Regions from separate parts of the Pradoshia sp. TA40_28 genome, predicted to be linked through region 4. Evidence: riboswitches for the same ligand, from Rfam matches in the RefSeq annotation. Region 4 holds a riboswitch; each other region holds the start of a gene.
What was found. A riboswitch is a leader RNA that binds a small molecule or an ion and turns the genes downstream of it on or off. The one in region 4 is predicted to bind cobalamin.
Positions count from the first base shown of each region.

Region 1: linked by a shared signal. The riboswitch ahead of AC58NB_RS05965 (FecCD family ABC transporter permease) and the one ahead of AC58NB_RS16930 (ABC transporter substrate-binding protein) in region 4 are both predicted to bind cobalamin.
Region 2: linked by a shared signal. The riboswitch ahead of AC58NB_RS02385 (ABC transporter substrate-binding protein) and the one ahead of AC58NB_RS16930 (ABC transporter substrate-binding protein) in region 4 are both predicted to bind cobalamin.
Region 3: linked by a shared signal. The riboswitch ahead of AC58NB_RS08720 (ribonucleoside-diphosphate reductase subunit alpha) and the one ahead of AC58NB_RS16930 (ABC transporter substrate-binding protein) in region 4 are both predicted to bind cobalamin.

Region 1 is NZ_JCATZO010000003.1:387,605-394,499, reverse strand. It holds gene tbcS (tetraprenyl-beta-curcumene synthase) at 1-839, shown strand, start outside; gene AC58NB_RS05970 (LLM class flavin-dependent oxidoreductase) at 886-1,890, shown strand; cobalamin riboswitch at 1,931-2,074, shown strand; gene AC58NB_RS05965 (FecCD family ABC transporter permease) at 2,252-3,304, shown strand; gene AC58NB_RS05960 (ABC transporter ATP-binding protein) at 3,298-4,089, shown strand; gene mnmM (tRNA 5-(aminomethyl)-2-thiouridylate-methyltransferase MnmM) at 4,130-4,696, opposite strand; gene mnmL (tRNA modification radical SAM protein MnmL/YtqA) at 4,686-5,660, opposite strand; gene AC58NB_RS05945 (YtzC family protein) at 5,840-6,103, shown strand; gene AC58NB_RS05940 (hypothetical protein) at 6,216-6,341, shown strand.
Region 2 is NZ_JCATZO010000002.1:65,148-73,757, forward strand. It holds gene AC58NB_RS02360 (MFS transporter) at 1-92, shown strand, start outside; gene AC58NB_RS02365 (cobalamin adenosyltransferase family protein) at 403-930, opposite strand; gene AC58NB_RS02370 (hypothetical protein) at 944-1,108, opposite strand; gene AC58NB_RS02375 (ABC transporter ATP-binding protein) at 1,128-1,919, opposite strand; gene AC58NB_RS02380 (FecCD family ABC transporter permease) at 1,921-2,952, opposite strand; gene AC58NB_RS02385 (ABC transporter substrate-binding protein) at 2,952-3,935, opposite strand; cobalamin riboswitch at 4,126-4,304, opposite strand; gene AC58NB_RS02390 (amidase) at 4,530-6,023, opposite strand; gene murG (undecaprenyldiphospho-muramoylpentapeptide beta-N-acetylglucosaminyltransferase) at 6,230-7,297, opposite strand; gene AC58NB_RS02400 (histidine phosphatase family protein) at 7,375-7,926, opposite strand; gene AC58NB_RS02405 (acylphosphatase) at 8,213-8,479, shown strand.
Region 3 is NZ_JCATZO010000005.1:187,269-195,878, forward strand. It holds gene AC58NB_RS08700 (DUF6438 domain-containing protein) at 1-547, opposite strand, end outside; partial or broken gene AC58NB_RS08705 (methyltransferase domain-containing protein) at 1,086-1,844, opposite strand; gene AC58NB_RS08710 (YpzG family protein) at 2,108-2,260, shown strand; gene AC58NB_RS08715 (ribonucleotide-diphosphate reductase subunit beta) at 2,311-3,363, opposite strand; gene AC58NB_RS08720 (ribonucleoside-diphosphate reductase subunit alpha) at 3,382-5,658, opposite strand; cobalamin riboswitch at 5,982-6,162, opposite strand; gene AC58NB_RS08725 (AAA domain-containing protein) at 6,248-8,488, opposite strand.
Region 4 is NZ_JCATZO010000020.1:11,738-20,347, forward strand. It holds gene AC58NB_RS16915 (antibiotic biosynthesis monooxygenase family protein) at 1-85, shown strand, start outside; gene AC58NB_RS16920 (polysaccharide deacetylase family protein) at 690-1,379, opposite strand; gene AC58NB_RS16925 (DUF6509 family protein) at 1,531-1,833, shown strand; cobalamin riboswitch at 1,869-2,064, shown strand; gene AC58NB_RS16930 (ABC transporter substrate-binding protein) at 2,225-3,145, shown strand; gene AC58NB_RS16935 (hypothetical protein) at 3,571-3,729, shown strand; gene AC58NB_RS16940 (enoyl-CoA hydratase/isomerase family protein) at 3,729-4,508, shown strand; gene AC58NB_RS16945 (hypothetical protein) at 4,592-5,065, opposite strand; gene AC58NB_RS16950 (YwbE family protein) at 5,181-5,378, shown strand; gene AC58NB_RS16955 (YqcI/YcgG family protein) at 5,477-6,208, opposite strand; gene AC58NB_RS16960 (cupin domain-containing protein) at 6,371-6,862, opposite strand; gene AC58NB_RS16965 (HD domain-containing protein) at 7,112-7,642, shown strand; gene AC58NB_RS16970 (formate/nitrite transporter family protein) at 7,827-8,610, shown strand, end outside.

The DNA of each region.
Region 1 (6,895 bases), on a different contig from region 4:
CATATCAAACGATCAGTGATTATCTTGATAATTTATGTGACCGCAGTACATCGCTTGATCCTGACGATTTTGCTTTATTACATCAATCTATGAAGGATGCCCTAAATCCAGAGAGCTCGACACAGAATTACTATGATCTTAGAGAGGATCAGGATGACGGAGGGTATTTAATAGATTTGGTACATACCTGTCAGTCTATTTTAGTAAAACTGGAGCATTACAGGTATATAGAGCCTTATTTGAAAAAACTTTGCTCCTATTATTGCGATTTACAAATACATAAGCATGTTAAGTGGGATGAGCGGGTACATAGATTAGAAACGTGGTACAGTCAGAATAAACACGAGCTTCCAGAAGATTTAACATGGTATGAATTTAGCGCTTGTGCAGGATCTACATTAGGTATTTTTTGCTTAGTTTCCTATGCTTACCGTCCAGAATTCACAGAGCAAATGGCAAGGGATATATATGATTCTTATTTCCCATATGTTCAAGGATTGCATATTATGCTGGATTATTTTATTGATCAGGAGGAAGATCGTCTTGGCAATGATTTGAACTTCTGCTTCTATTATGATACGGAAGAGCAAATGATTGAGAGGCTATCTTATTTCGTTGAACAAGCTAATGAAGATGTCATGAAAATACCAGATAGTAAGTTCCATAGGATGATTAATCAAGGGTTAATGGGTATTTATTTAGCCGACTCCAAGGTTAAGAGCCAGAAAGCGGTTAGGCAGTATACCCGAAATCTGCTGAAATTAGCTGGCAAATCAGCGTATTTCTTTTATTGGAACAGTAAGCTGTATCATGCATTTAAAAGGATGAAAAAGAAATAAAGACCAGTATAATAGCATTTTATCGTGAGGGGATGGTACGGATGGGATAAAGTTAAGTATTCTAGACCAGTCACCACGTTCTGTCGGAGAACCTTCAGAGCAGGCGCTTGCTAATACAGTCAAACTGGCAAAATTGGCTGAGGAGTTGGGTTATTCAAGATTTTGGGTAAGTGAACATCATGATAGCCAAGGGTTGGCTGGCTCATCGCCAGAAGTCCTTGCGACATGGATTGCTGCTCAAACCGTTAAGCTAAGAGTCGGCACTGGTGGAGTAATGCTACCTCATTATAGTGCTTATAAAGTGGCGGAGAATTTCAGAGTATTGTCAGGTTTAGCTCCAGGAAGAATAGATCTGGGCATCGGCAGAGCTCCTGGCGGGATGCCAAGAGCAACGCGTGCATTACAGGAAGGCAGATTAAGTGATCTTCACAGGTTTCCTGTTCAGGTGGATGAATTAACTTGGTATTTATATGATCATTTACCTGAGTTACATCCTCTTTATGGATTAGCAGCCACTCCTGTTATTCAAGCTCCTCCGGAATTATGGATGCTTGGATCAAGTTCATCAAGTGCCTCTCTTGCTGCACAAAAAGGGTTACCATATAATTTTGCTTTGTTTATTAACAGTGAATATGCAGAAGAAAATATGAAGCATTACTATGAAACGTTTTGTCCATCCGATTTTGGACAGAGACCTTTAGGGATGGTTACCGTATTTACGATATGTGCAGATACAGATGAAGAGGCAGAATATTTGGCTGGATCTTTAGATTTATCCTTACTATTTCTTTCACAGGGAATTATCCGGGAGGGAACTCCGCACCCGAATGAAATTCACGAAATGGCTTTGTCTCAGTTTGAAACGGCGCGAATTGATTATAATAGAAGAAAAATGATTATCGGGTCCCCAAAAACGATTATGAAAAAAATAGAAGAGCTTAGAAAACGGTTCAACACAAATGAGATAATGCTTGTAACGATTACTCATTCCTATGAGGCAAAAGTAAAGTCATTTAAATTAATTGCCAAAGAAGCCGGGCTTATAGGATGATAGTTGAGTGGCAGTCAATCTTTAAAAATGAAAATGAAATCAAATTATATACTTTAAAAGTGCCTCGAATCTTGAGGGTGAAAGGGAAAACGGTTAAAGGCCGTTGCAGCCCCCGCTACTGTAATTACTAAATCAGGAATTGATTAGTATAAGCCAGGAAACCTGCTTTTAAAGTTACTGTACTTATTTTTCGGTGGGAAAAGTAGGCTTATTGTATTCACAATGGAAAAAAGTGAATCCTTAGCTCAATACCTACAGAGCTAAGGATTTTTTGTGTTTTGAAACGGTTAGATATAATTCGAACAAGTGTAAGAATAATCCGAGGTTCGCCGTTGGAGTAAAGAGGAATTGAAGTTTAGAAATGAAAAATAAAAAAAGAACAACCGGTATTTATACAGTGAGTATCCTATTTATGCTGTTAGCTGCATTGCTCGGCCTGTTTATAGGAAGCGTGGACATGTCGATTAAAGATATAATTGGGATCCTCTTAAAAAATATAACCGGTCAGGAATCTTTCTATACAGGTCCCAAAAATATTGAAATGATTATTTGGAATATACGTTTACCACGAGTATTGATTGCATTATTTGTAGGAGCGGGTTTGGCTCTGGCAGGGGCTGCCTTCCAGGGACTTCTGCAAAACCCACTCGCTGATCCATATACCATTGGTGTTTCGTCCGGAGCGTCAGTTGGTGCAGTGGTCGTCTTATTTTTTAATATAGAAATAGCTCTTTTTGGTCACTTCACTTTGCCGCTTGTTGCAATAGTGTTCAGTTTTATAACCTTGCTGGTCGTGTTTGGTATTACAAGGGCAGCTAGTGTAACCTATGCAAATGAAACCATTATTCTAGCGGGTATTATTATGAATTCATTTATTGGAGCGCTGGTTTCTCTAATCATTGCCCTATCATCAGGAGATCAGATGAGAGAAGTATTGAACTGGCTTATGGGCAGCATGGCCATGAAAAACTGGGGGCACTTCAGTATACTAATTCCTTTCTTCGTAATAGGGGCATCTATTATTCTGTATCATTACCGGGAACTAAATGGATTGGCACTTGGAGATCAATCTGCTCAATACAATGGGATTAACGTGAAACGCAAGAAAATCATGATCATTATAGGTGCCGGCCTATTAACAGGTGCGGCAGTTGCCGTATCAGGAGCAATCGGCTTTGTCGGATTGGTCATTCCACATCTAGTTCGCCTTATATCGGGTGCTGACCACAGGCATTTACTTCCTTTATCGATGATCATCGGGGGAGGATATCTGATATTGGCTGACATGATTGCTCGAGTCATCATCAATCCACAGGAATTGCCTATTGGTGTAATTACGGCTTTAATTGGTGCACCGATATTTACGATTTTACTAATTAAAGAACGGATAAAAAGAAGGAATTTGACATGTTAAATGTAGAGAACCTCAGTGCAGGCTATCATAAAAATAAACGGGTGCTCCAGGATTTTTCATTAAAGGTAGAAAAAGGAGAGTTTTTTGCACTTCTTGGACCAAATGGAAGCGGAAAGACAACGCTGATTAAAAGTATATTGGGGAAAATGGAATATAAAGCGGGAACCACAACGATCCAAGGTAGACAAACATCCTCCTATAAAGCCGGAGAATTAGCAAAAATAGCGGCTGTGCTAAGCCAGGAACATGTAGTGAGTTTGGATTTTACAGTGGAAGAAATTGTTTTACTCGGAAGATATCCTTATCAGGGAAAAGGATTTTTTAATCATTATCAAACTGAGGATTACGCTATTGTAGATAAGTGTCTGGCCCAAACAGATACACTGAAATTTAAGCATACCTATTTTTCAGCGTTAAGTGGTGGAGAGAAACAACGGGTCCTTTTAGCAAAAGCGCTGGCCCAACAGCCAAAGCTCCTGTTTCTCGATGAACCTACAAATCATTTGGATGTTAAGCATACAATTGATTTATTGAATTTACTGAAGAGACTTCAGATTGAGGAAGAGTTAACGGTTGTTGCCATTCTGCATGATTTAAATATGGCGGCTTTATATGCAGACAGATGTGCTTTGCTTAAAAATGGAAGAAAAGTGGCGGATGGCAGTATTGAGTTACTCCTCGATGAAGAGTTACTCTCATCTGTATATGAAGTGGAACTGGTGAGCCGCCCTCATCCAATCGCCGGAAAACCGCAAATCTTTTTTACCCCTGAGATTTATAAATGAACTCTATGAAAAAAGTGTGAGTATAAGTACTCACACTTTTTTAACGTTTCTCAATGGCGATAATAAATGGTGGGTTGTTTTTTTGATTCATAAATCGGTATTGCAGTACATGAGCCATATCCTGTGGAAGCTCTGTAACGAATTTAATCACTTCGTCACGTTCGAGATCTCCGCCTGGATGCCCATGATAAATCACGAGAACAATAATACCTTCTGGTTCCATCATTTCGAGCAATTGAGTGACGGCTTGAATGGTAGTCGGAGCCATCGTGATAATTTCTTTGTCACCGCCTGGCAAATACCCTAAATTAAAGATAGCACCTGTCACTGGTCGATCGGGTTGGACAAATTCCTGCAAACGCTCATGCCCAGCATGAATCAATGTTACCTGTTCCTGAAGCCCGGTTGAGATGAGTCTCTCCTGTGTTTTAGTTATAGCAGTTTGCTGAATGTCAAAACTGTATACATGTCCATCCGGACCGGTTAAATTTGCTAAAAACACGGTATCATGCCCATTGCCCATTGTACAATCAATGGCAATATCACCTGGCTTTACAGATTTCTCTAGTAGGATTCTTGCGAATGGGAGAATGCGATCAAGCTTCATATGTCACAGCAGCCTTATTAGGGATATAGAGTTTTCCTTGATAGCTATTACGGTGCTTCAATTCAGCATCAATCGCATTCAACACTTCCCATTTATTAACACTCCACATCGGTCCAACCATTAAATCAATCGGGCCATCGCCCGTAATACGATGAATAACCATCTCAGGAGGAAGGATTTCCAACTGATCACAGACAAGGTTGACATAATCATCAAGTGATAAAAACTCTAGCATTCCTTTTTCGTACTGTTTCACCATTGGAGTGCCTTTTAACAGATGCAATAAGTGAATTTTAATCCCCTGAACATCGAGTTTAGCAACTTCTTTAGCAGTTTCCATCATCATTTCAGGAGTTTCAAGCGGCAACCCATTAATAATGTGGCTGCATACGCGTATTCCATGTTTACGGAGCTTGTTTACTCCCTCCACATAAGTTGGATAATCATGTGCACGATTAATGATATTTGCCGTTTTTTCATGAACAGTCTGCAAGCCTAGCTCAACCCAAAGGTACGTACGTTCATTTAATTCAGCTAAATATTCTACAACATCATCAGGCAGACAATCAGGGCGAGTAGCGATAGATAAGCCAACTACACCTTCCTCGTTCATGACAGTTTCGAATTTTTCACGTAAGACTTCAACTGGTGCATGGGTATTGGTATAAGCCTGGAAATAGGCCATATATTTTCCATCTTTCCATTTTTGATGCATTTTTTCTTTTATATCAGCAAATTGCTTTTGCAGATCCTCAGCGCGATTACCGGCAAAATCCCCAGACCCTGCTGCACTGCAGAAGGTGCATCCACCAAATGCGACTGTACCGTCACGATTTGGACAATCAAATCCACCGTCAAGAGCAATTTTAAATACCTTGTGGCCAAATTGATTGCGAAGATGGTAATTCCATGTATGATAACGTTTATTGTCATTTGCATATTGAAAAGGGTTAACCTGTTTCATTCTTAAACCCCCTAGTTAGTATTTCTTTGAGTAAGAGCATAACTCTCATTTTACCACGCTAGTTTATACTTTCCAATTAGCTATTATTTGAAGTTACACTAAAATCCATTTGATCAGGGCATAATGGATAATGGATGAGCTTTTGTGAACCAATCCAATGTTAAAAGGAGAGGGTATCTATGGCTACAAGAAAATCCATGGACGAGTGTTTGGAGCGTTGTGCAAATGCGATTGAATACGCAGAAAAGCAATATAATCATTATGCGAGACAGGAGCATTACAATGATAAAGAATATACTGAGGCATTAGTCGGTCTTGAAAATTCATATAATGAATTAAACGCGATGGATCAAAGTGCCAATGACCAGCAACGTGACCAACTGAACCGAATGAAAATTCAGGTGCAGGATATTCAGCACGCGATGGTTGTAAGAGGCCGCTAAAAGGATATTCACTATTGTGAGCGTTCTGACGAACTATGGAAATTACTTTAACTAAGGTATTTATAAATCGGTGGTGACTCAAGCGAGGATCACGTAAACTCGCCCAGATGTAATGAACATCCGGGTAGTCGTCGAAAACGAAACAGAGCAACAGTTCATCCAAAGCCGTGCAAATACAACGGCAGGCACAGTCTATGATGACTGTGCCTTTTGTTTTTGCAAAGTATTCAACGAATGAGTAAGTAATCCAGCCGGATGAGACCATAATCCAGCCAATCGACAAGGAAATAGAGCCGAATAGATAAATAATCCGGCCTAATTTGCGAAAAAACCAGCCGAAGAAGGAGTATGTGCCGAAATAGGAGTAATTCAGCCAAATGAGAGCATAATCCAGCCAATCGCAAGGAAATTGAGCCGAATAGAAAAATAATCCAGCCGAATTTGCGAAAAAATCAGCCGAAGAAGGAGTATGTGCCTGAAATAGGAGTAATTCAGCCGAATGAGAGCATAATCCAGCCAATCGACAAGGAAATAGAGCCGAATAGATAAATAATCCGGCCGAATTTGCGGAAAATCCAGCCGAAGAAGGAGTATGTGCTTGAAATAAGAGCATAATCCAGCTAAGTATAGATTACGCGCCAAATGTAGGAGTAATCCGTTCGGCAGATATGATTAGTCCGATTGGAGGGAGTACATAGCGTACATATAAATTTACATTAACTCTGTATAATCAAAGCTAATTTGGTCAATGATTGAAAAAACAGTCTAAATAGACTTGAACTTTTTACCTGA
Region 2 (8,610 bases), on a different contig from region 4:
TGTCCTTTTTCCTGCCAACTAAAAACAAAGAGGCCAAAAAAGAAAAAGTTGAAGTTCCTATAGAGAAGCCTCTGACAACAGACTTAACCTAATGCCAGAGATAAAGTACGATTTCAGCGGAGCAAGAAGGATTCTTCGCTGGAGGCAGTATTAGAGATACCCTCTTCCGACATAACACCAAAAAGTTAACGAGGCGAATCTTTAGAACATAAAAAGCCCTGAAATGTTTTAATTTCAAGGTTGATTCATAGTAAATAATTTAGTTGTTAGCAACCAACACAAAAACCTCATAATCTACTGTACAAAAACGGAATGCATTTTTGCACTCCGTTTTATTTTTTAGGATATACCTATTTCCCATACGTCGCTCATGAAATCTCCTGCTTCGTTTTATCCGTAATTTTAATTCTTTTTTACAGCGTATGATTTACTGACAAATGGGATTTCCTGTATGCCATTCACCTGATTGACATAAACAGCCATCACAAAGCAAATATTAGCGAGCAAACCTAAGAATTGAAACAAGATATCCGGTACTTCACGTTCTTCACTGACTTTATGCAGGGCCCGGTATGATTTTTTCGCCTCACTTCTCGCCATATGAAGTGCACAGGCAGCGCTGTTTCCTTGTGGTAATACAAATTTCTTGACCTTTTCCCCTGTTTGATCGACATAAAAATCATATCTTCCACTTAGCCATTGTAAGTCAGCTTCTTCTATTGCCAATTTTCCACGGACAGAGCCATTCACATGATAGCATAATGGTTGAATGATTCGTAAATCTTCTAGAGCTACTTGCTCTTTATCAGTCAATAATGGGAAAACTGCCCCAATGCTAGTTGTTAAACTATCAGTGCGAATCTCATAGTCAACTAAACAACTTTTTTCTCTCATGAATGGATAGCTGGAATAGCGCCAATCTTTTTTCACGCTTACTTCCCCCTTATTTCAACGTATAGGACTTCGTATGAAATGGTATTTCCTCAACACCATTCCCCTTGTTTACATAGAAAGCCATTGCGCTGGCCAGATTAGATAATAATCTATCCTTATAACTCTTCTCATGCATATATGTATAGCAAATATAACGTAAATCCTTTGTCGTCATCCTTCTCCGTCACTCCCAATCAACCATTTATATCAATCGCATAAGGGATAATCTGTCTTTTTCCGAACTGATCATCATTGTAGGTATAGGTATGCGTTTGAAAAACACGCATTAAATTTTGTACCGTAATGACTTCTTCCGGTTTACCTCTCGCAACAAGTTCCCCATTTCCCATCAGCACAAGGTGGTCGCAGTATCGAGTGGCTAAATTAATATCATGGATGGCTGCGAGAACAGTTTTTCCTTCCTTGACAAGTTCTCTGATGACTTCGGCAATCTGTACTTGATGATAAATATCCAAATCTGAAGTCGGTTCATCCAATAAGATGACTTCTGATTGCTGGGCAATCGCTTTGGCCAAAAAAACAAGCTGTCGTTCCCCTCCTGACAAGGATGTGATATAACGGTCTCTCAGATGGTATATGCCTGTTTGTTTCATCGCTTTCTCTACCTGTTGCTCATCATCTTTTTGTGAGAATTGCCATTTCTTCCGATGCGGATGTCTGCCCATCAGCACAACCTGACTGACAGTGAATTCATAATCGAGAACCGTACTTTGTGGCATATAGGTAATAGCTTTGGCTACATCCAGGGCAGTCATTTCTGAGATAGATTGATTCTTATAAAATATGGTTCCTGCATTTGGCTTTAATAAACCTGCCATTAAGCGCAGCAATGTAGATTTCCCGGTACCATTCGGACCAATTAAGCCAATAAACTGGCTTTTTTCCAATGAGATATTCATTGATTTCAAAATCATCCTTTTTCCCCGGCTAAAGCTGAGATTCTCCGCCTTCAAATTTGCTGCCATCTCAAGATTCTCCTTTCTTTTTATTCTTAAGTATTAAATAAAGGAAAAAAGGCGCACCTACAAAAGCGGTAATAATACCGATTTGAATCTCAGCAGGCCGAATGGCCAAACGAGAGACTAAATCAGCGAGTATCAAAAAGCTGGATCCTCCCAAGGCGCTTGCCAAAATCAAATTTCTGTGCGAAGGCCCAATGATCATCCGGGTCATATGAGGAACAATCAGACCGACAAAGCCAATCGCTCCTGTTAATGAGACACTCATACCAGTCACTAATGAAGCGGTAATCAAAAGCAAATTACGGGTACGCTGTACGGATATCCCCATATTTTGCGCTTGATCTTCTCCGAGGAGAAAAATATCCAAGTGATTGGCATAATATAAAAAGACGCAAAGAGCTACTAAAACAGGACCAATCAATAGTTGTACATGGCTCCAATCACGACCGTTCAGGTTTCCCATCATCCACTGGACAATTTGCTGCATCACTCCCGCATTAGAAAAAGAGAGGAGCAGGGAGGTACAAGCTGACAAGAATGAACTAATGGCAATGCCCGTTAACAGCAATGTCAGCATCGAAGTTTTACCATGATTGGTCGCAATCCTGTAGACCGCAAAAAGCGTTACGGCGGATAAAATAAAACCCATTAACGGTACAAATAGAGAATGAATAGCCGCTAAACCAAAATAGATAGCCACTACGCCGCCGAAGACTCCGCCTGAGGAAACACCAATGATGCCCGGGTCAGCCATTGGGTTGCGAAACACACTTTGCATGACAACACCCGAGATCGCCAAGCCTGCTCCAACTAATCCAGCCACGACGACACGCGCTAAGCGAATCTGTACAAGAATCGTCTCATACATCGGATTATACTCAAATTGAACGAATGGGAGCAGTGAGAACAGCACTTTCATTGTTTCTGAAAATGGAACAATCACACCACCATACATCGTCGCTAGAAGTAATGACACAATCAACGTACAAACCAGGCAGCAAAAAACAAGTGCCTGCTTAGATTGCTTACTGACCATCATTTTTTACCATATAAAACTTGGTAAATATCTTCTGCACCTTCTATGATAAAGTGAGATGCTGTTGATAAATTGGCGCTATCAATTACATACACCTCATCATTCTTAAATGCCTTAATTTTTTTTAGGGCCGGATCCTTTTTCCATTCCTCAACAAAGGTTGCTTTTGAACCGTCATACTGCCAATCACTCGTAATGATGATGTCCGGGTTTAGCTCCACTAACTTTTCTTTTGATAGATTAGGATAATCGGGATACTCTTCACCCGTTATACCTGCTTCTGTGATGGCATTAATTCCACCAGCTAAGGTAATCATTTCTCCAATAGTGGTATTTTCTGTAACAGATGAATTTTGTTGTGTCCAGTAAACCACGCGTTTTTTCTCCGCCTCGGCCTCTCCTTTCTTTTTCAGAGCAGCCATCCGCTCCTCTACATCAGCTATGATGTCAGCGGCCTTTTTCTCTTCTCCTACAATCGCCCCTACTTCCTTAAGACCTGCTAAAACGCCTGAAAAGGATGAATCATCTTTTATTTGATAGGTTGTTATATCCGCAGACTCCAATTGATTGAGTACCTCCGGGTCAACATAGGATGGGATCAACACTAAATCAGGTTCTAACGATAGGACCAATTCGGAAGTGACCGTTTCAATTTTCGTATCAATTCCTTTTGTTAAATCAGCAACATTTGAAATACCAGGGTCTGTTGATAATTTAGTAACGGCTGCAACCTGATCCTGTCCAACTAAAGGAAGCAAGTATTCATCAATCGCCAATGTTGTTGAAACAATATTTGTTGGCTTTTCTTTTATCGTAACCTCTTCCCCGCGGCCGTCTGTAAACGTTTTGGGATAAACCCCTGTTTCTTGGTTTTCTTTTAGTTTTGTCTCTTGCTTCTGATTGTCTACTGTCTCATTACCGCAAGCAACTAGTGCAGGAACGGATAAGAACAAGAGAAGCATAAAGCTTGCCATCTTTTTCATCTCACTATCTCCCTTTATAAAAAATTATTTATATTTAGCGTGTTTACGCTGAAATATTGAAACAAAAAAAGCCTGTTTTCCTAAATAAGGAAAACAGGCTTGATTGATGTACAGACTAAAAAAACCCTGTCAAAAATCACGCAAAGATACAGTATCTCTGCGTTCGCCAATCCTTTTCCCTCCGAAAAGTAAGCATACACAATCATAAGCAGGTTTCCTGACTCTGAGCTTCCTCTTACTCTCACACCTTCCCTCGTTAGAGGTGGTCACGTGATTTCATCAGCTCTTACAGTAGCGGGGGCTGCTCCAGATTCACACTGGATTCCCTTTTACCTCACCAAAGTGAGCACTTATGTTTGTTCTGAAATTTCATATAACTAAATAGTATCATGGTAAAGATCAAAACGGAAGATATTATCGAATGAAAAGGATGCTAATTCAAATTAAAAAATAAAATTTAATAGCCAGTGCAGTAAAATTTCATTTTGCAGAAATGATCAAATGACAGATTCTACCAAAAAGAAACTTTCACTGTTCTCAATTCAATCAATGAGCCTACCCGGATTCCATGATTTTACTCAAACAAGTATAAAGTTATCCTAAATAAGGATTTCCCTTTTGACCAACCCAAATGTCAGACTGCTCTAGTAATGCACCGATTCGAAGTAACCAATCCTCTTTCCCCTTAGGTGCCATTAGTTGTACCCCTAGCGGCAGTCCTTTAGCAGTTAAATGTATAGGTAAACTGATAGCCGGCTGGCCAATAATGTTCGCAAGCTGCGTGAATGGAGTATAGGTTAAACTCGGTTTAAACATCTCATAGACCAATGCTAATTGTTCAGATGAATGTAATTCATCTACTTTTAATAATTGTGAGCTCTGTTCAGGTGTATGGGTCAATTCTCCAACCCTTGGTGCTGGGTGAGCTGTTGCCGGTGTGAGATATAAATCAAATTCCTCATTGAACTTTGCCATTTTCGCAGCGGCTGTATCCCATTCAGCTATACTGCGTGTAAATTGAACGGCTGATACATTTTGTCCAGCCGTTTTGAGAACCCAAGTGACGATTTCTATATCATTTACCGTAATAGGACGACCAATAGCTTCTTCAATTGAAAGAATATCAGCTGCCATCTCCCCGCTATTCATAATATAGTAATTTTCCATTAGACGGATTCCATCTACGCCGTTCTCACGTTCTTCAACGCTAAACCCTGCCTGCTCGAGCCATTTCACTGTCTTATGTACCGCTTTTACTGCCTCTTCACTGACTTGTGTACCTACCGGAGATTTAGTAGAGAAAGCTATTTTAAACGATTTTTTCAGCGGTTTCGAAAGTTCTTCTAAATAACTTCCATTAAATAATGGTACCTGAAAGGCCGTATCCGGCTGAATGATTTGCAATGCATCCAGCATTGCTGCGCTATCACGGATGGTTTTTGTTAAGGCAAAATCACCTGCCGCTCCATGCCATTGACGCCCTACCCCCGGACCAACCGGAGTCCTGCCCCTTGTTGTTTTTAATCCAACTAAACCAGTAAAGGATGCCGGAATACGAATGGAGCCCCCTCCATCACTGGCTCCGCTGATCGGTACCATGCCTGAGGCTGTGCTGGCAGAAGCCCCACCGCTTGACCCGCCAGGTGAATAATCTAAATTCCATGGATTACGTGTAGGTCCATAAACAACAGGCTCTGTAATATTCTTTACGCCAAATTCCGGTGTACTCGTTTGTCCAATAATCACAAACCCTGCCTCACGAATTTTCCTCACATAATTAGAGTCACGTTTTGCGATCCGATTTAAAAGCAGTTTTGAACCAGCGGTAATCGGTTCATCTTTAATGGCTTGAGACAAATCCTTTAATAAAATAGGGACCCCTGCAAAAGGGCCCTGAATGGATTCTGACTTTTCTGCCTCTATTAATGCCTTTTCCATTCTTGTTCTAACAACGGCATTTAAATTAGGGTTAAGTGCATTAATTTGCTCGAATGCATCCTCTATTATTTCTTTAGAGGATAGATGTTTTTCTTTTATAAGCTTAGCCAACCCAAGACCATCATAGTTGGCATAATTTCTTAAATTCATGTAATGTGACACTCCTAATTTCTGAACTATTATTTAATTTACTATTCTTTTTCACTTAGACCAATAGCTGACTTCGTATTTTTATTTGATTATTATCCAATTATTTAGTCTATGTACCAGAAACATCATTGTCAGTTCGTGATTCACTGCATCTGAATTGAATGAATTAGTCATTTATCTACCCCAAGAATTCACACTCATTACTTTCAGAGCTTATAAGTAACAATTAATTCGTACAGACGCTGCAGTCCATCTTCCCCCTCAAAACGGTTCATTTTATCCATTATCATCTGTCTGTTCTTGAATACAGTTTCGACTGTTTTTGATAAAATACTTTCCGTTAGCTCATCCTCTTCAATGACATGAGCAATTCCCTGTTTCTTAAATGATTCAGCATTCATAATCTGATCTCCCCTGCTGGCTTGTTTTGATAATGGGATTAGAATCATCGGTATTTTTAAACTTAAAAATTCAAATATAGAATTTGACCCAGCTCTTGAGATCACTATATTGGTCATAGCTAATAGATCAGCTAATCCTTGATTTATATATTCAAATTGCGCATATCCATTTAACTGAATCGTAGGATCAACTTTCCCTTGTCCGCATAAATGAATGATATTAAAGGTTTTAAGTAATGTATTTAAATTTGAACGAACAGCCTGATTGATTATTTCAGAACCCTGACTGCCTCCCATAATCAACAAACCTGGCTTCCTCACTTTAAACTGGCACAGTTTCATTCCAGTATTTGCGTTGCCCCTACGTAATTCCCCTCTTACGATAGGTCCTAAGAAAAAAGCTTTTTCTGCGGGAATATGATTTTTAGCCTCCGGAAAGGTATAACAAATCTTTTGAACAAATGGCAAGGATAGTTTATTTGCCAACCCTGGTGTAATATCTGATTCATGCGAAATAATCGGTATTTTGCGACTTGCACCAGCAAGTATAACCGGAACAGAAACAAATCCACCTTTTGAAAAGATAATCGATGGCTGTATTTGCTTGATTATTCTTCTTGACTGCATGATACCTTTCACGATATTAAATGGATCTTTGACATTCTTTACATCTATATATCTGCGAAGTTTACCCGTTGAAATAGACAAATAGGTTACATCCTTAAATTCTTTAATTAAGGAAACTTCAATTCCATTCTTAGATCCTATGTAATAAATCTCCCAACCTCGTTCCAACAAATAAGGGATTAAGGCCAAATTGACAGCAACATGCCCCGTTGATCCCCCACCCGTTAATACAATTTTATTTTTCATATTTTAACCTCCGACCAACCGTGAGATTTTCCGATAGTCCATATGATAGGTCCTAAACCTATGCCTATAAGATTTAATCAGGAATGGGTTACATTCCATACTCTCTGTAAATCCACACGCCCTTCATCTATAGTCAAACGATAAACATCAGGTGTTGTAAGTTTCATCCAAGCATGATAATCAAAGGATTCATCAAATTTATTTAAAATTAACGTTAATAAATTCCCGTGTGTAACGATCAATGTATTGGTGTATTGGCTGGCTACTATCTCTTCTATCACGGCAAATCCTCTTTTTCCAGCCTCATTACTTGATTCTCCACCAGCTAATTTCATATCTCTTTCCAAAAATGATTGGTACAATCTTTCTCTCCAATCAGGCAAATCATGTTCACATAACACTCGTTCTATTAATCGATCATCATATTCCATATATAGATTCTTTGCTTCAGCAATTGCTTTACATGATTCGACTGTTCTTTTGTATGGACTGCACAAAATCCGATCTAAGGAAATGGTGTTAAAAAAATCGGCCAGCTCTATTGCCTGCCGTATTCCTTTATCCGTTAATAAACAGTCTGATGCCTGACCAGAAGCCTCGCAATGCCGGACTAGATAAATACTCTTCATATTATCCCCCCCTATACACTAATATCCATAATTTGGTTTATTTTATCATATTAGATATTCAAGCGTTTACTTCCATGATTTATTCCAACCTTTTTTTGTTGAATGTCACTAAAAAAATACGTACCATTTAATCTGAGGATGTAAATCGTTTAAACGGAACTCCACTGATATGTTTAAGCAATTGTCTTAAACAACAAAGACAGTTCAATCAGAAAAAGTATCCTGTCATTTTACAATCATTTAAATCGTATTTTTACTGAAATATATTAGCTTAGGAGGATAGATGATGAAACAATATCATATATTGGTCTCGGGACTAGTTCAGGGTGTTGGTTTTCGCTATTTTACTTTATATACAGCAAATAACTATGATATAAAAGGCTGGGTGCGTAATGTATCAAATGGTGATGTAGAGATCGTTGCGCAGGGTAGTGAAGAAGCATTAGGTCATTTCCTAGGTAAAATCAGGATAGGTCCGAAATTCAGTAAAGTAAATCATCTAGAAATCAGTACACAATTAGTTCAAGATTTTAAAACATTTACTATTAAATAAACCTTTTCCAATAAACAGAAAACTTACTTTTATTACATTAAACTTTCTGTTTTGTTACAATTAGGAAACATATCTAGTAATTTTTTGTCGAATCTACTACACTAAGTTAGTACTTTACAAATTTACTAATT
Region 3 (8,610 bases), on a different contig from region 4:
CTAACTTTTCAATCTGCCAGTCTTGATAATTAGGCTCGTAAACATTAATCATTCGAAATGCGTCTGAGTGATTGGAACCTGATAAAACGTATTCCTCATGCGGATTTGACTTTCTTTTAATATGGAAGAGGTAGAGAGGCTGTTTAATTAAATATTTTAAGCCCAGTAACTCTTCGATTTTCTTTTCAAAGGAATCCAATCTTTTTAATGAATGCTTACTATTCTCACAACTGGCATCTTGATCACCTAAATCATGTACAACTGTCTTATGTTCACCATATTTATAAACTACTCTGGTAACACAGGTTGGGCTATCCGGCACAATTTGTGCAGTTGTTTGATAGATAAAATTCTTGTAATCAAAAGATAGCAAGAGATCCTCTATTTTTTTAATTCGTTGTTTGGAAACCGTAAAATTTTTAACTCCTATATATGAAACATGCTTCTCACCCTGCCAACTTACATGTCCTTCACTTGTGATGGTTGCCTGATAGATCGGGGATATGCCAAGACATGATGTCCGCGAGATGGAAATTTCTTTAAACAACTTTAAAAATCCTCCTATTAGTCCAAACTGGTCTGTTTAAATTCTGATTATCTATCTATATCACTGTGCTCTATTTTCAAACATTTCCCACAAGATTATCATATGGGATATATGCATGATAAAAGACCAATACCATTTATAATAAGCCAAATTACTCTTTAATCAAAGACTAATAAGATCTATTTCATTCAAATATATACCTGAAATAAATGGGTTTAATTTCCTGTTTTTTCGCCAAAGCCATCGCCTAGTTTTAACTCTGAGAGAATAAGAATGCTATTTTTACATAGTGATAGAATCTAAAGTGAAGTTAGAAAAATACAATTCTAGGTAATTCGAGGAATACTACGATATGATTTTCCTATGCAAATTGAATACGTTTCAACTACCTTGATAAGGATGTATAATACACAGAACCTGTGTATAGATACATATTAGGAATTATTTTTTACAAACTTAAAAGAGGGCTGTCTTGTATCTTTTTCTGCTATATAAGACAGTCTTGCTTTGCTTAAATCACGCCTATGAAAAAGTTTTCTTATATAGCTTCAGCAACAATAATGAATCGATGCTGTGTTACATCTAAGTACCCATTCGTTTGAATAATCGTATGAATTTTATATAACACGTCAAAATACTTATTTACGGAAAAGTCTGGTATTTGCCATGGAATTGCCTTTAAATAATAGATCAAAGCACCAACATCATAAAAAAAGTTGGATAGGAAAAGCTTCTTGACTATAGATACTGTTCAAGCCACTCTTCTTGATCTCATCTTCAGCGATTTGTAAATTCCACGTAGAAAACTCACCATTTATGGGCACATCAAATAACGCATTCATTTCTTTGCAATCCAACCCACCAACTTGTTGCGTTATAAATATCCCTTTTTTTCTTAATATCTGGCTTATTTCTTTCCTGAAAAAGATTCATGCTGATTCGCAATCAGATCAAAATAAGCATTCGGAAAAGGCAGAACAGAATCCTCTTCAATTCCGACTACCTGTACACCAAATGGGTGAAGACGTTCTTTGGCAATAGGAATATTAGGTTCATATGCCTCCGTTGCATAAATTTCAGAAGGAAACGGCCTCATTAACGATAAAAATTCACCACCGCCTTTGCCCATATCAAGCATTCTATTCGATGTTTTCATATGAAAAAGAAGACGGCTTCCGTAGGACCATGGCAAACAATCGGTTTGCATTCTCCCAGTTCCGGTAATAAATGAAAAATCCCCAGAAAAACGTTGGTATGCTTGCTCGACATACCTTAAAAACACGGAATCGTAGCTCATTGTATTCTCCCCTTTAACAGATTAGTTTGTAGGCCATTCTGTATAAAGGCGGACCACGACACTGATTTCTGCGTTGTTATGGTTCATGTTCCAACAATTGCATAACAATCTCTCCAATAGTTTCCATTTCTATCTATCTTATCATAATTATATGATCTATTTTGTGAACTTTTTCCGAGAATAGAATTCCCCGATTTTGCCTATCCTATTATGGATGTCCTAACTGGGCATCGGAACGTATCCTACTGATGGGGTGATAAGCAATGAGTTATCGGAATCAGTTAGATCCACACTCTTCTCTTTTTCACCATAACTGGACAAGGCGGAAGCGCTCAAAATCACAGGTTAATGGACATACTGCAATGTCTCAAACCAATATCATTTTGAGAAGCAATGCGAAAGCACACCGCTGGTAAGGATGCCTTCGAGCAAAAAAAGACGCCAATTACGGCGTCTTTTTTGCTCTTTAGAGTTCATCAAATCCATTCGAATCTGTTGTTTTGGTATATTGTCGTGATTTTTGTTCAAAGAAATCAGTCTTGCCTAAATCTACTTCCTGATATGCAACAATCCATCTGAACGGATTTTTATTTGGAACATCTGGAAATGGTGTTCTTCCATACCCTAACTGATTGCAACGCTTATTGGCCATAAATTGGATATATTGACGAAGCTCAGCCATCGTGATTCCTTCTACTTTATTTCCGATGACTTTATTACCCCATTCAATTTCAAGTTCTGCCGCTGTTCGGAAGGTTTCAATCGCAAAATTCCTGAGCTCTTCTGTATCGGTTTCCGGATGTTCTGTCAAAATTTCTTTGAAAATCTTTTCAAATAGGCCAACATGAATCTGTTCGTCCCGGTTTATATAATTAATCATCGTCGATGTTGCCACCATCTTTTGGTTTCTGGCCAAATTGTAAAAGAAAGCAAAGCCCGAATAAAAGAAGAGTCCTTCCAGAATAACATCATAAATGATGGATTTGAGCAGGTTTTCAATCGTTGGGCTTTCTGTGAAATCCCGATAGCCATCCGTAATAAAATCATTGCGTTTACGGAGGATTTCTTCTGTTCTCCAATATTCAAAAACCTCATCTTGCTTACTCTTTTGGACGATACTCGATAATACATACGAATACGAGTGATTATGAATCACTTCCTGCTGTGCCAGCATAATCATTAAGGCATTCAACGAGGAATCGGTCAAATAATCAGCAACTTTACTAGCATAGTCAGATTGGATACTGTCAAGTAAAGCTAACAAGCCGATAATTTTCAAAAAAGATTCCTGTTCAATCTCTGATAGATTGGGGAACTGTTTCGCGTCATTCAACATATTAATTTCAAAAGGTGTCCAGAAATTAGAGAGCATCACTTTATATTTTGGATAAGCCCATGGATAACGCACATCGTCCCAATTTAAAATATTCGAATTTTTTCCATTAATAATCCCCGTTGAGCTATTCGGTGCATCCCGGTCAACTAATTTTCTTTTTTCTACGATTGTTTTTGTGTCCATTTTATAATCTCCTCATCATTATTGGCAGCTTTCGCATTCTTCTATAACAGCACTTGATGTAGAACGTACATAATAAGTTGTTTTTAAACCAGTCTCCCATGCAAGCAGATGCAAATCTAATAAATCACGTGCTTTAATATCATTGCGGACATACAGATTAAACGAAATCCCCTGATCAATATGCTTTTGACGACGCGCATTTTGGAGGATGCTCCATTTTTGATCAATTAAATAAACGGATTTATAATACCACATCGTCTCCAGATTCAAATCAGGTGCAGTCACTGGAATTCGATAGTTCTTTTTCTCTTCGGAATACTCCCTTCTGAAAATTGGGTCAATTCCAGATGTAGAACCAGCAATGATGGCAGTTGATGAATTTGGAGCCACAGCCATAAGGTAGCCATTTCGAATCCCATATGTATGGACATCAGTTTTCAACTCATTCCACACTTCAGAATGATAGCCTCTTTGGTCAAAATACGCTCCGCTTTCCCAATCAGACCCGCCAAAATATGGATAGGCGCCTTTCTCTTTAGCTAAATCTACACTTGATTTGATGGTTAAATAAGCAATTTTTCCGTATAAACGGTCACAGTATTCAACTGCTTTCTCCGATTCCCAAGCAATGCCCTCTAATGCCAGCAAATGATGCCAGCCAAATGTACCAAGTCCGATCGCACGATAATTTTTATTCGTTATATTCGCCTGAATGACTGGTATATTATTTAAATCGATGACATTATCAAGCATTCTAACCTGTACCGTTATTAATCGTTCAAGCACATCTTCCCTTACAGCTTTGGCCAGAGAGATGGAGGATAGATTACAGACAACAAAATCTCCGGGTGTTTTTTCGATAATAATTTTCCCATCCTCCGTTCTTTGTTCAATCACCGTTGTTGGACTTTGATTTTGCGTAATTTCTGTGCATAAATTACTGCAATAAATCATTCCCTTATGACGATTGGCATTTAAGCGATTGACCGTATCCCTATAAAACATATAGGGCGTTCCCGTTTCAAGCTGAGAAATCATGATTGCCTTAAACACTTCTATTGCCGGTATTTCCTTTTTCGAAAGCTCCGGATGGTTAACACACTCTTCATATTTTTGTCTAAATTGCCCATTTTCTTTTTCTTCATCAAAATAGTCTTCAAGAGAATAGCCCATGACCTTCCTGACTTCATGCGGATCAAATAAATACCATGTGCCGCGTTCCTTAACACGCTCCATAAATAAATCTGGAATGCATACACCGGTAAATAAATCATGAGTACGGAAACGTTCATCGCCATTATTCAGACGGGCTTCAAGAAAGGTGAAAATATCTTTATGCCAAACATCCAGGTAAACAGCGATAGCGCCCTGCCTTTGGCCCAATTGGTCCACACTGACAGCAGTATTGTTTAATTGCTTCATCCATGGAATAATCCCTGAGGAAACACCCTTGAAGCCTTTAATATCACTGCCCCTGGCCCTTATCTTTCCTAAATAAACACCTATTCCGCCACCATTTTTTGATAGATTGGCAATATCCGTGTTCGAATCATAAATTCCCTGCAAACTATCATCGACCGTATCAATAAAACAACTGGATAACTGGCCATAGCTTTTCCCGGCATTAGCAAGCGTAGGAGTCGCCACCGTCATATAAAGATTGGATAATGCCCAATAGGATTCTTTTATTAATTCAAGCCTTTTGTTTTCTGGTTCATTCATCATCAACGTCATAGCAATAATCATAAACCGCTCTTGAGGAAGTTCATATAGTCTGCCATTATGCGATTTAGCTAAATAGCGATCTGCCAATGTACGAATGCCAATATACGTAAATAATTGATCTTTTGACGGTTCGATAAGTGCCGAGAGACTGTTAATCTCTTCTTCTGTATACACATCCAATAAGGCAGGATGATAGATACCCATTTCAGTCAATGTTAGAACAAGCTGATAGAGCTTTCCGTATTTATTTTTCAGCTCATAGCCCCTGTTTTGGGAAGCTAATTCATATAAACGATCTAAATAAATAGCCGCTGCTACATATGTCCAATCCGGTTCATCGGCAGATATGCGCTCTACGGCACTGAGTACGAATAAATTCACCAATTCTTCCTTGTTATAGTCAAATTTATATTCCAGTGCCGTCATAATTTTTTCGATATATTCTTCTGCTGAATATAAGGAAGGATAGGGTTTTACACATTTTTTTATATATGTTTCAATGCTCTCCAAATTGCTGATTTCTATCTTGCTATATTGACTATGATCTTGTGTATCGTATGATAGTACCATCATTTTTCCCCCTTATTTTTCACTGCCATTTCTCTAATGCATACTCTTGTAATGATAGGATTCTTTGGTTTGAGCTCCTCCTGAATGGTAAAGCTTGACCCAATTTAAATTTTTGAGCTACCAAACCATCGCATAAAGACCATACCTTCTGATACGACATATTTTGTTGAATCAGGATTTCTCAGAACCACCGAATAGTTTTGATTTTCTCCACGCAAAAAATCCCATTGCCTTTAATCAGCAATGGGAATAGAAATAATAACAAAATTGAAATGTGCCAAAATTGCCATGTTCTCTGTTCCACCTTCATTGCTCCCGATAAAGGTAAACTAGTGAAAAAGGCAGGTCTCCTGACTCATGCGTCATTTTACTCTAAGTCCTTCCCATAGATTGATCTACAGTGGTTTACTTATTTCATCAGCATTTACAGTTGCGGGTACAGTTCCGGATTTTCACCGGATTCCCTATTAAGTCGTATTCGACACCTTTAACACGTTAAACTCAATATATAGTATTTAAAAATTTCAATAATATCAACATATAGAATTATAAATCTAATAACTGAAAATAGCAATCAATATCCTGCCAATTATTTTGGCAGTTGCTGCAAAAAATGATTAACAAATGCTTCAGATTCCAACCGAATCCCAATGTACGGCGGTTGAACGCGCCTATTCGCTTCAAGCGGAATTCCAAGCCAGAATACTTTTTGATCCATAATGACGAAGCTGAAACTTGGACCGTTCTGAAGATGGATATCAGGATCTAAATAGGTATGGGAATCAGGAGAGTATATCATTAACTTTGCCCTTGAATTCCTTGTTTTTACTCGTTGAACAAACTCTTGTGATAGAACACTCGAATTTGGCAAGGAGAGAATAATCGATGAATGGGCTTGTTTTATATCTTGATAAAATCCCTCTAAATTTCGTGCATAAATCCATTGTAATTTCGGATGGTGATTCGTAATCCACTTGCCTATTTGGTCCATATTGATCATTTGGTTTCGTTTCATCTGATATTGCACAAGTTGATGAAGGGTCTTGGAATGAGAAACTTTTGATTCAATAAACTCCACATCGCTAACATGAATCAGCTTTCCTTTGGTCCTTGTGATTGCAACATTAAGAAGTCGTTCACTTTCCCTTCCAGTCAATAACATACCAGCCCGATTTTGAGGATAACTATCCACACTGTCAAATACCATTAGTTCCCGTTCACTTCCCTGGAAACGATGGACTGTAGCAGCCAAAATATCATGCAGACCATTCTCATCTTGATATAAGTCTTTAATTAACGTCTCCATCAACTGCGCCTGGGCTCGGTATGGAGTTGCATAACCAATTGATTTGGTACCACTGCTATAAGCTTCATGTATAATCTGAAAGGATAATAACAGATTCATCAAATTCATTCTAGAACCCGAGGAAGTACCTGTGAAGCAATGCTCTCCGGTAAAGCTAGTATTTAATAATACCGACGCACGGTCTGGGAAGGGCGACCTTGAGACGATTTCTTTTTTATTTACATGAACACTTGGATGATCTCCGACTAATGAGTTATAAACATATTGATTCGTGAAAGCAGATATATCCGGATGCATTCTCCGCTGTTCTTTTAAAAGAAACAGATGCGTATGAAGTTTCCCACCACGCGCGATATCGGCGACCCCGGCACGGTGAAAAATATCTTCTTTCAACCATCGATCTACCAGTTCGCCACGCGAAACGGCGATAGGAGGCAATTGCTTAAAGTCTCCACAAATAATACACCGCTTGGCAAGAGAGCCGGCAAAAGCAATTTGTGGGATAAAGGCCATACTAGCTTCGTCAATCAAAACAAGATCATACTCTTGTTCATATATACTTGAATCCATCGCAGCTTTAGCCAAGGTCGTGCCTATTATATACGCATTTTTTAAGAGGTGGACTTCTTTTTGCCGTATTTTCTCCAGGATTCTACCCAGCTTTTTTTCCAGATCAAGCAGTTGCTCTGAGTCACGCACGCTGAATGACATAGATAGATCCTTTTTGAGCAATCTCTTTTCTTCCGCAATGGAGTCTCTTTCCTTTACTAATTGCCCATCATGGCTTTCCAATAACTTACCCGGCAAAATATCCCCATGCATCAGCAGACCTTCACCAGTTTGAGAGCCATACCGTAATATATCCCCTTCTTGAAAACGATCTGCTCGTTTAACAAATCCCGTAATCTCAGCCAGCAGAACATCGACTGCCTGATTACTATGGGAAAGGACTAATATCCGTTTATTTTTAAAATACTTATTGGCAGCTGTTCGAGCCAAAGTGTATGTTTTTCCTGTACCGGGGGGACCCCAAACAAAGGTGACCGGGTTATATTTGGAACGGGCGTATAGCTCACGTACCGAGCTTTTACTTGTTTTGTCTGTTCGTTTATCAGGCATGGAAGGTTCCATAATACGTTTTACCCGGCTTCTTTTTCGTTTGCTTTTCCTTATATCATCGAGTCTTTCGATTAACTGATCTAAGAGTTCCCACGGATCATGATAAATCGTTGCCTCCTCAATCAATTCCCCTATCGACTGATCCAGAGATAGCAGTAAACTATTGCCCTCAGAGGACAAGATTCTGGCATCATAGCGGCTCCCGCCCCATTCCAGTTTAGCAATCGTCCCCACAGGGATTCTCAATGCACTGGAAGATTCAAAATAGTACGTAAAAGAATCACCTGATGTAATCTTATTACCATTCATCAAGTGATAGCGCGTACTGCCATATTTTTTTAGGTATTGAATTTCCTCTTCAAGTGCTTCCTGCCATTCTTCAATATACTCTCGTGTTGAATTCATTTTTTGTGCCCCTCAAATTATAAACCTAATTTATCTTCAATTTGATTACTATACCACACAAACATCAACTCGAATAGGGGATAGCACGTTCATCCTACCAGTAACCGACACTTGATTACCGT
Region 4 (8,610 bases):
GAAAATTAAGGAGCATGGCGGCAAGCCTCCAAAGCCGGAGTACGTGATCAATATGGAACATGGAAATTATCTTGTAGTTGAATAATGAAACAAACGCCCTTTATTAAAAAGCGTTTCAGACTGTAGACAAACCCCTTATTTTTTAGGGACCTTGTTTACAGTCTTTTTTTTCGCTATTCTTTCCTATTCGGTTAACACTATTTTCTACAGAATGGGCTCGCTTTCCGCGGGCAAGCATCAAGCCTCCTCGCGCTCTGCGCTGCGGGGTCTAGGGTACGCTTGTTCTTCCCGCAGGAGTCTCTCCCATTCTGCAGAAAATAGGATACTGCTTCATATATGGGTTTCCACGGTATAAGACAGAAATTCTCAGTGTTTTTTATAATTGGACTTGGGAAGGTCCAAAATTCGTGAATAAGGTAAAAAATAAGGAATTCAGAAATTGGTCCCTTAAGGGCCATTCTGAATTCCTTTTGTCTACAATTTGAAACGGGGCTGGGACATAAGTGATATTCCCCCTAATAGTTCGTGTTTTATTTGTTTCAATAGATTTTGGTCATTCTACATACCATTATTAAATTAGATTATGTCCCCGCCCCGTTTTTATAAATATAAATGAGTTCCCGCACAACAACCTCTGACGGAAAATCCGCTGCTATATATTTTCAAAGCGAGCCAGATTACACATATATCTAAAATTCCAAAGGTGGAGTTGTCTCGTCCATAATTTTAAAAGTGTAACCTTTATGTTTTAGACGACGAATGATTTCCGGTAGTCCATCGACAATTGTTGTATTGCTATTAAAATCGTGCAGGAGGATATAAAGATTTTCCTTTTCATCTACTCCTCTCATAATTAAGTTAAGTAATTTTTTTTCTGGAATCGGAGGATTCAATCCATCATTGGCATCACAATTCCAATCATAATATTTATATCCCCTCTCTGTTACCTCAGTTTTTAATTGCTTCATTAAATTAGTACCAGCATATTGTTTAGCAACATAATTATTGGAGCCACCAGGAAAGCGTAAAATTTTTGGGCTTTCGCCTACTTCTTCTTTTAAGAATGTTTCCAGTTTATTAATATCTTTAAAAAATGAATCCTTAGATCGATAAATTTCAGAATAATTATGGGAATAGGAATGTAACCCAAGGGCATGACCATTTTTAACAATTTCTTTATACAAATACATATGTCCGGGACTTGCCGTTCCGGTTACAAAAAAGGTTGCTTTGACATCCTGAGTTTTAAGAATATCAAGAATATCCTGTGTGCAGTTTGAGGGTCCATCATCGAAACTGAGGTAGGCTGTTTTTGCAAATGATTCTATTGGAATGAAAAGTTGGATAATAAGCAAAGTGATAACAGGTAAAATACGCATAATAAACTCCTCTGTTAGAAATGGTTTACTATAGTTTTCGATTAACAATTAAAATATATTCTTAAAACAAGTTGAATAATGGGGTAAAATGTTTAATATCGAAAAGGAACATGTATAATAATACATAGGCAATTCAGAAAGGTTGATAAACATGATTGAGATACAAAGTTACACAGTGGAAAAACTGGAAGACCCATTTGGAATTCTCCCCGGAGATAGATATGAATATTTACTGGAAGTGGCTGTTCCTGAGGATGATGAGCTCTATACCGAAAAAGGGTTACTTTTACGTGTTATATATGTAATGGATGAAAATAAGGATTCAATTACAAAGTATGAGTTTATAGAAAATGAAACACAAAGTGTTCTGGATTTTGAGCTTGAGGATGATGAGTTATCCATGGTATTGCAATTTTGCAAAGAACACACTGATCTTGAATACGAAGAAGATTAAGATAATCTTACATAACAGATCATAAAAGAAATTTGAATATAAAGAATTGAAAGAGTGCCTTATTTATAAGGATAATAGGGAAACCGGTGTCATTCCGGTGCAGCCCCCGCTACTGTGTGCGTGGATGAAATGATTTGGTAAACCACTGGCTCGCCATTTTGAGCATAGGAAGGTAAATCAAAGTAAATTGATGCGTTAAGCCAGGAGACCTGCTTTTTCATTTTATGTACTATTTTTCGGAGGGAAGAGTAGGGTAGCCTGAGCCTGTTGTTTAGTATAGGACGCCGCCTTAGCTTTTCCTTGAGCTAAGGCTTTTTTTATTATTTAAGAATATGGGGGAATAACAGTGTTGAAAAAGAAAAACAATTTATTTTTAGTGGTTTTAACCTTTATGTTATCCATTTTTATGTATGGATGTTCATCATCTAATGATGACTCGACTCAGAAAAAAGAGGGTCCTGAATCCACATCATCTTCCTTTCCGATTGAGGTGAAAGATGGTTCAGGAGAAAAAATTAAAATTGAGGAAAAACCTGAAGCTATTGTTTCTTTATTGCCAAGCAATACTGAAACTGCCTATGCACTTGGTCTTGGTGAGAAAATCGTTGGGGTATCTGATTATTGTAATTATCCAACTGAGGCAGCTAACAAACCAAAAGTCGGCGGCTTAGAGATTAATGTTGAAAAAGTATTGGAATTAAATCCTGATCTTGTTTTACTTTCGGCAAGCCATTTTACTAACGCCAAGGATACAATCAAGCAATTTCAAACAGCTGATATTGATGTAGTTATAGTTCCTGATGCCAATTCATTTGAAGAAGCATATGGAACAATTGAGTTAATTGCAAAGGCTACCGGAACATCCGAAAAGGGTGAAGAAATGATTAATGATATGAAAAAAGAAGTGGCAACCATTAAAGAGAAAGCCAGCAAAATAAAAGATAAAAAGAAAGTATGGATTGAGGTATCTTCCTCCCCAGATTTATATACGGCAGGCAGCGGAACCTTTATGGGAGATATGCTAGAAATCATTCACGCGGAAAATATCGCCGCCGATCAAAATGGATGGGTTACGATGAGTGAAGAACAAGTCATTGAGCGCAATCCTGATGTCATTATTACTACATACGGCTATTATATTGAAAATCCTGAAGAACAGATATATGGAAGAAAGGCTTGGTCTGAGGTAAAAGCTGTTAAAAATAAGCAAATTTACGATGTCAATAACGATACGGTGTCACGCCCGGGACCGCGTTTAACAGAAGGATTGCAATTGTTAGCTGAAAAAATCTATCCTGAAACTTTTAAATAACCATTCCACTTGAGAGCTTCCCTACATGAAGGGAAGCTCTTTTTTTTTCGAATTAAATAATTTGAATATTCCGATAATATTGTTGAAATTTTCCTTTTATGTAGATATGATAATACCAATACGTATTCACACTCACATGTGGGATTAGAATGATAGGCTCGTAGTTTATGCTAATCAGCATAAGCTGTAAATTAGAAAAGTAAACAAAGATAGATCATTGACGGGAAATAAATCCGCTGAAAAATGCCAGACAGATAGAATACCTTCTAATAGTTCGCACAGATACCAATGATTTAATCAGTGTTGCTTTGGTTAGAAAAAGAAATAATCACTCATGGCAAGTGCTCAATGGGGTTTATCGCTTAGGCTTATTGAGTGCTGGTTTTACGCGTATCCAGCTCAATGTATGGAAAAGGTGAATCCATATGGCGGTGCAATTGCTCTATGACATCCGCTTTAGGGCTCGTATTATCGTTACTCTTTTAAATGAGTTGGTACGGACAAACGGGCTTTATGGTCTGGCCACCATGTGTATTGGTTTTAGTCAGGCAATTGCCATAATAATAGAAAGGGAGGCAGGATAATGGGACAAAATTGTTTATTGGAAGTAAATGAAAAGGTAGCTTTCATTACGATTAATCGACCTCCCCTTAATACATTGAATAGGGATACATTATATGAAATTGGGACTTATTTAGATGATATAGAAACTAACAATGATATTAGGGCAATTATCTTAACCGGAGCAGGAGATAAATCTTTCTCAGCTGGAGCCGATGTGAATGAATTTGCTGATTTGGCGGAGCCGGAAAAAGCAAGGGCAACGATTCAAGGTATGCATGACTTATTTAATCGAATAGAGTCATTTCCAAAACCCATCATCGCCAGTATAAACGGTCATGCCTTAGGCGGAGGAAATGAATTGCAAATGGCCTGCCACTTGGTTATAGCTGCGAATACAGCAGAGTTTGCTCTACCTGAAATTAAACTTGGAATTATGCCTGGTTATGGAGGAACGCAACGGTTGCCAAGATTGATTGGCCGCAGGCGGGCACTTGAATTAATGTTAAGCGGTGAAAAAATTTCAGCGATTAAAGCATTTGAATATGGTTTAATTAATAAAGTTGTACCTGTTAATATGCTGAAATTTGAATCCTTAGCAATCGCAACCAGACTAGCTGAAGGGCCGCCACTCGCGATTAAAGGAATCCTTGATTCTGTCATAAGAGGGACAGAAGTTTCTTTGGAAGACGGAATCTCAATTGAATTGGATAATATGTTAAAAATAGCCCAATCAGAAGATGCCATGGAAGGAATTAGCTCCTTTTTTAAGAAAAGGAAGGCAGAGTTTTCCGGTAAATAATCAACTGATAGGTGGGTGGAATGATACAGTCTCTTGGATAAATATAAAGCCCATTGGATAATGAGAACCAATGGGCTTTTTGGTTAAGCTTGTTTATGGAATCCTTCTTCCATTAAATATGATTTTGCTTCATTATAGGAAGGAAACGTTCCATCCAGATTTAAGCCTGCGTATACATTCCACATATCTTCCTCTAGTACCAAGGTAAGAGTATGACCTTCATTGTTTGTCCAAGTTTCTTCTTCACCATTCGAATCGACCTTTTGGTCTTCATGCGGTTCAGTAGAAAGAAGTTGAATAGATTTGGATAGAATTGTTTCTAATTGCTCAGCAGAAAAATCTCTGATGTTTACCAAACCTTTATGATCAACTCGATAACCTGGTATTCCTTCAGCAAAAACGAAACCATTGCCGTTAGGGTGCAGGTGGTAGACTACATTCATTTTATCTAATTTGCTTTCAGGATATTGATAATTGACACGTCCAAGAGAAACATTTTTACGTTCGAGTTCCTTAAAGGACTCTATAATTGCAATTTTTTCTTCAAAAGTTAACATACTGCCTCCATAAAAGTGGATTTTACTATTCGTCCATTATACCATTAGTGGATAGATTACGTTATGCTCAACGAATGTAATTATGAATTTTAGATAAATAAGGGTGGTTACAAAGATGAAAAACGGGAAAAATCGCAGTGATATACATGCAGGACTAGAAGTGGATATTGTTTTAAAGAAGGATCAGCGCACCGGTGCTTTAACAAGGGGTATTGTTAAAGATATATTAACTAATTCAGCAACACATCCACATGGCATTAAAGTGCGTTTAACGGATGGACAGGTTGGAAGAGTTCAACAGATTATTAAATAAGAGCAATCCGGAAATGATCCGTTTTGGATGGAGAGATCTATACTATTGCCCAGCATAATAGCAGAAAGCTGATCCATGATGGATCAGCTTTTGATTATCTAAGCATTCTTATGATGGAAAGGGCACTTACCGGCGATAGGTTCTATATCGTCACCGATAAAGTATTGTTTCCATTCATTATGATTGGTATCGCCATAATGGCTAATATCAGGATGTTTCGGAAGCTGGTCCCATTTCTCCACACGTTCCCGTACTTTCTCTCTGGACATAATACCGCCTTTTTCGGTTCCTTCGAGTCCTTCAAAAATCATTCGCGGCTGAAAGCCAAGAACTAAACTATTACCAAGATCACGTGTTTTACGCTGTTTGTAGGCAGGGCAATTACCAAAGATAAAGAATGGTTCACCGGCAAAGTGAAAGTCCCACAGAAAATGTTCAGGATCTTTCGGTTTATCTTCCGGCCATAGTTTAGGATCATGTTCGTGTAAATACTGTAGAATTCTCCAAAAATAATCCCTGTAATAAGGGATATCGCGTTCCTCTTTTTCAGGTTCTACAAATACAAATAATCCGTGTCTTATATGTGGGGGCTCCTTAAATAATTCAAGGAAGCTTTCGACTGCTTTCGGTAGGGATGACCAATCCTCATGAGTCATATACGCATAACGGAGTTCACCTTTATTTTCTGCTTTCATACCAAAATAGCAGGGAAAAGTCGGGTTTGTAACAGTATTATGGAAAGTTTGGTATTCCTTTGTTACCCATTCGGGTACGATTTGTGGATTCGTCATATCTTGCTTTTCTAATAAATTTGTTTTTTGCTGTAGCATACAGTCAATTCCCCTATAGATTCATTTTTAGATAGTTCTATATTCCCTAAAATTAGGTGTTGAAACATTTTGAAGTTTAGTAAAATATTTATTTTAATGACTATAAATAGAAAATAAGGTGGGGGAATTAGATAAGGTAGTTATACAACTAAAAGGTTTACATTACCACTCTTGCATTAAGGGGCCTTCCTTGCCAGTAACAGGATCGGTTTTAGGGAGTGGAACTTTACTAATCTCTACTAATACCTCGGGACGTTCATTTTCCTTCCCATATTTCGTATTAAAATTCATTCCATCTGGATATGCGCCCACAACAGAGAAGTCAGAGCTCGCTTTCAGGCGTTTGTGTCCAGTGCCAGCTGGAAGAACGATTACATCGCCTGTCTGAACCTGAATCACTTTGCCTTTTTCACCGCCAATCATTAGGGTGGCTTCTCCTCTAATAACACCTAAAACCTCATGTGAATTACTATGATAATGATGATAGTCAAATACTCCATTTGTCCAACTGTTAAGCCATTGGTTTTCATTGAAAATGCTCTCCATATTGGATTCGGGTTTTTTGACAGCCTGTTTATAAAGGATAACGGGTAAGTTTGGATTATTAGGGATTATTCCATCATCTTTCAAGAAAAAAGTTTGATAATGATTCATTTTATTCCCTCCTTTTATGTTTAGAAATTCCCTGTTTCAAATATGGTAAACAAGGCTAATCGTTCATTTTGTTTCATACTTTACAAAGAATAAAGTATAGTTATTTATAAAAAATGTTTGAAGAGAGGAAAAGAAGGTGATTTATACAATAATAAATTACTTTAATCTGTTAGAGGATCCGTGCTATAATGCACATTAATATAAATTTGGTTTGATAAATATACAAAAATATCCAGAGGAGGAGACCGAATGAGGGATGTTACTTTACTAGATATCTTTGAACATCGTATTGCGCAGAAATATTTAAATCGTTCTGGCTTGGCACATGCAATCGCTGTTGCTTATCATGCCTTTCATTTAGCTAAGGAGCAGAAGGTGGACGTCGATTCTGCTGCGAAGGCAGGTCTGCTTCACGATATGGGACACTTTACGTGGTACCGAAATGGTAAATGGGATTATGAATTATATAGAAACAATGATATACATCCAATAAAGGGAGCCGAAAGAGCTCATAAATTATTAATTAGACTTGGTGAAAACCCAATACAAGCGAAGATTATTGCCCATGCTATATTATTTCATACAGATTCCTTTTTACCTTCAAATGATATAGTGAGAACACCTCTTCAGCAAGTAGTGAAATGGGCAGATGAAAAGGATGAAGAAGAGGGTGGGCTTCACCATTATCGTAAAATAGATTATGAACGAGCAAAAGCAAGTATTATTAAACTGGATGCTATGATTGATGAGGAATTAAAAGAACATAAAAAAATGGTATAAATAAAACCCCTTCAGTTGTGAAATGAAGGGGTTTTTTATGCTTGCCTTTATGTAAATAGAAAATATTTACCAAATGTTCTCTTTACGCCTAACTGTGATACGAATATAATAAATTTGGGTAGAATGATATTTTTTCCCATATAGAGATTCAAGAAAATGGAATACATAGAACGGAGGAAATGATATGGCTTTTAAGTCACCACACGAGATTGCCTTAGCAGCAGTAGAAGCCGGAGTGAAGAAGACCAGTTTATCATTAACAAATTTATTAGTATTAGGGTTTTTGGGTGGAGCTTATATTTCTGTGGGTTACTTACTTTATATTCGAGTGACAGCAAGCTTGCCAGAAGACTGGGGAACATTTGGATCATTTATAGGAGCAGCTGTTTTCCCGCTTGGACTTATTTTAATCTTAATTGCCGGTGGAGAATTATTGACTGGAAATATGATGGCAGTGCCGATGGCCTGGCTCGCCAAACGAATTCCCTTATCACGTTTAGTGCATAATTGGTTTTGGATAACGCTCAGTAATTTTGCAGGAGCGATTTTTGTAGCTTATTTCTTTGGCCATTTAGGAGAATTTACAGCAAGCGGGGTCTATCTCGAAAAAACGATAGACATAGCTGCTCATAAAATTGAAGTAGAATTTTGGCCGGCTCTTATCTCAGGTGTTGGCTGTAATTGGCTCGTTGCACTTGCAGTATGGCTATCCTACAGCGCCAATGATATTGCGGGAAAAATAGCGGGAATATGGTTCCCGATTATGGCGTTTGTTGCCATTGGTTTTCAACACGTAGTAGCGAATATGTTTGTTATTCCAGCAGCTATATTCGAAGGTTATTTTACCTGGATGGACTATTTTATCAATTTTGTACCTGTATTCTTGGGGAATGCCATTGGCGGATCTGTTCTCGTCGCTTTTCTGTATGGGAAATCCTATCAAACCTATATAAACCCATCTTCTGAGA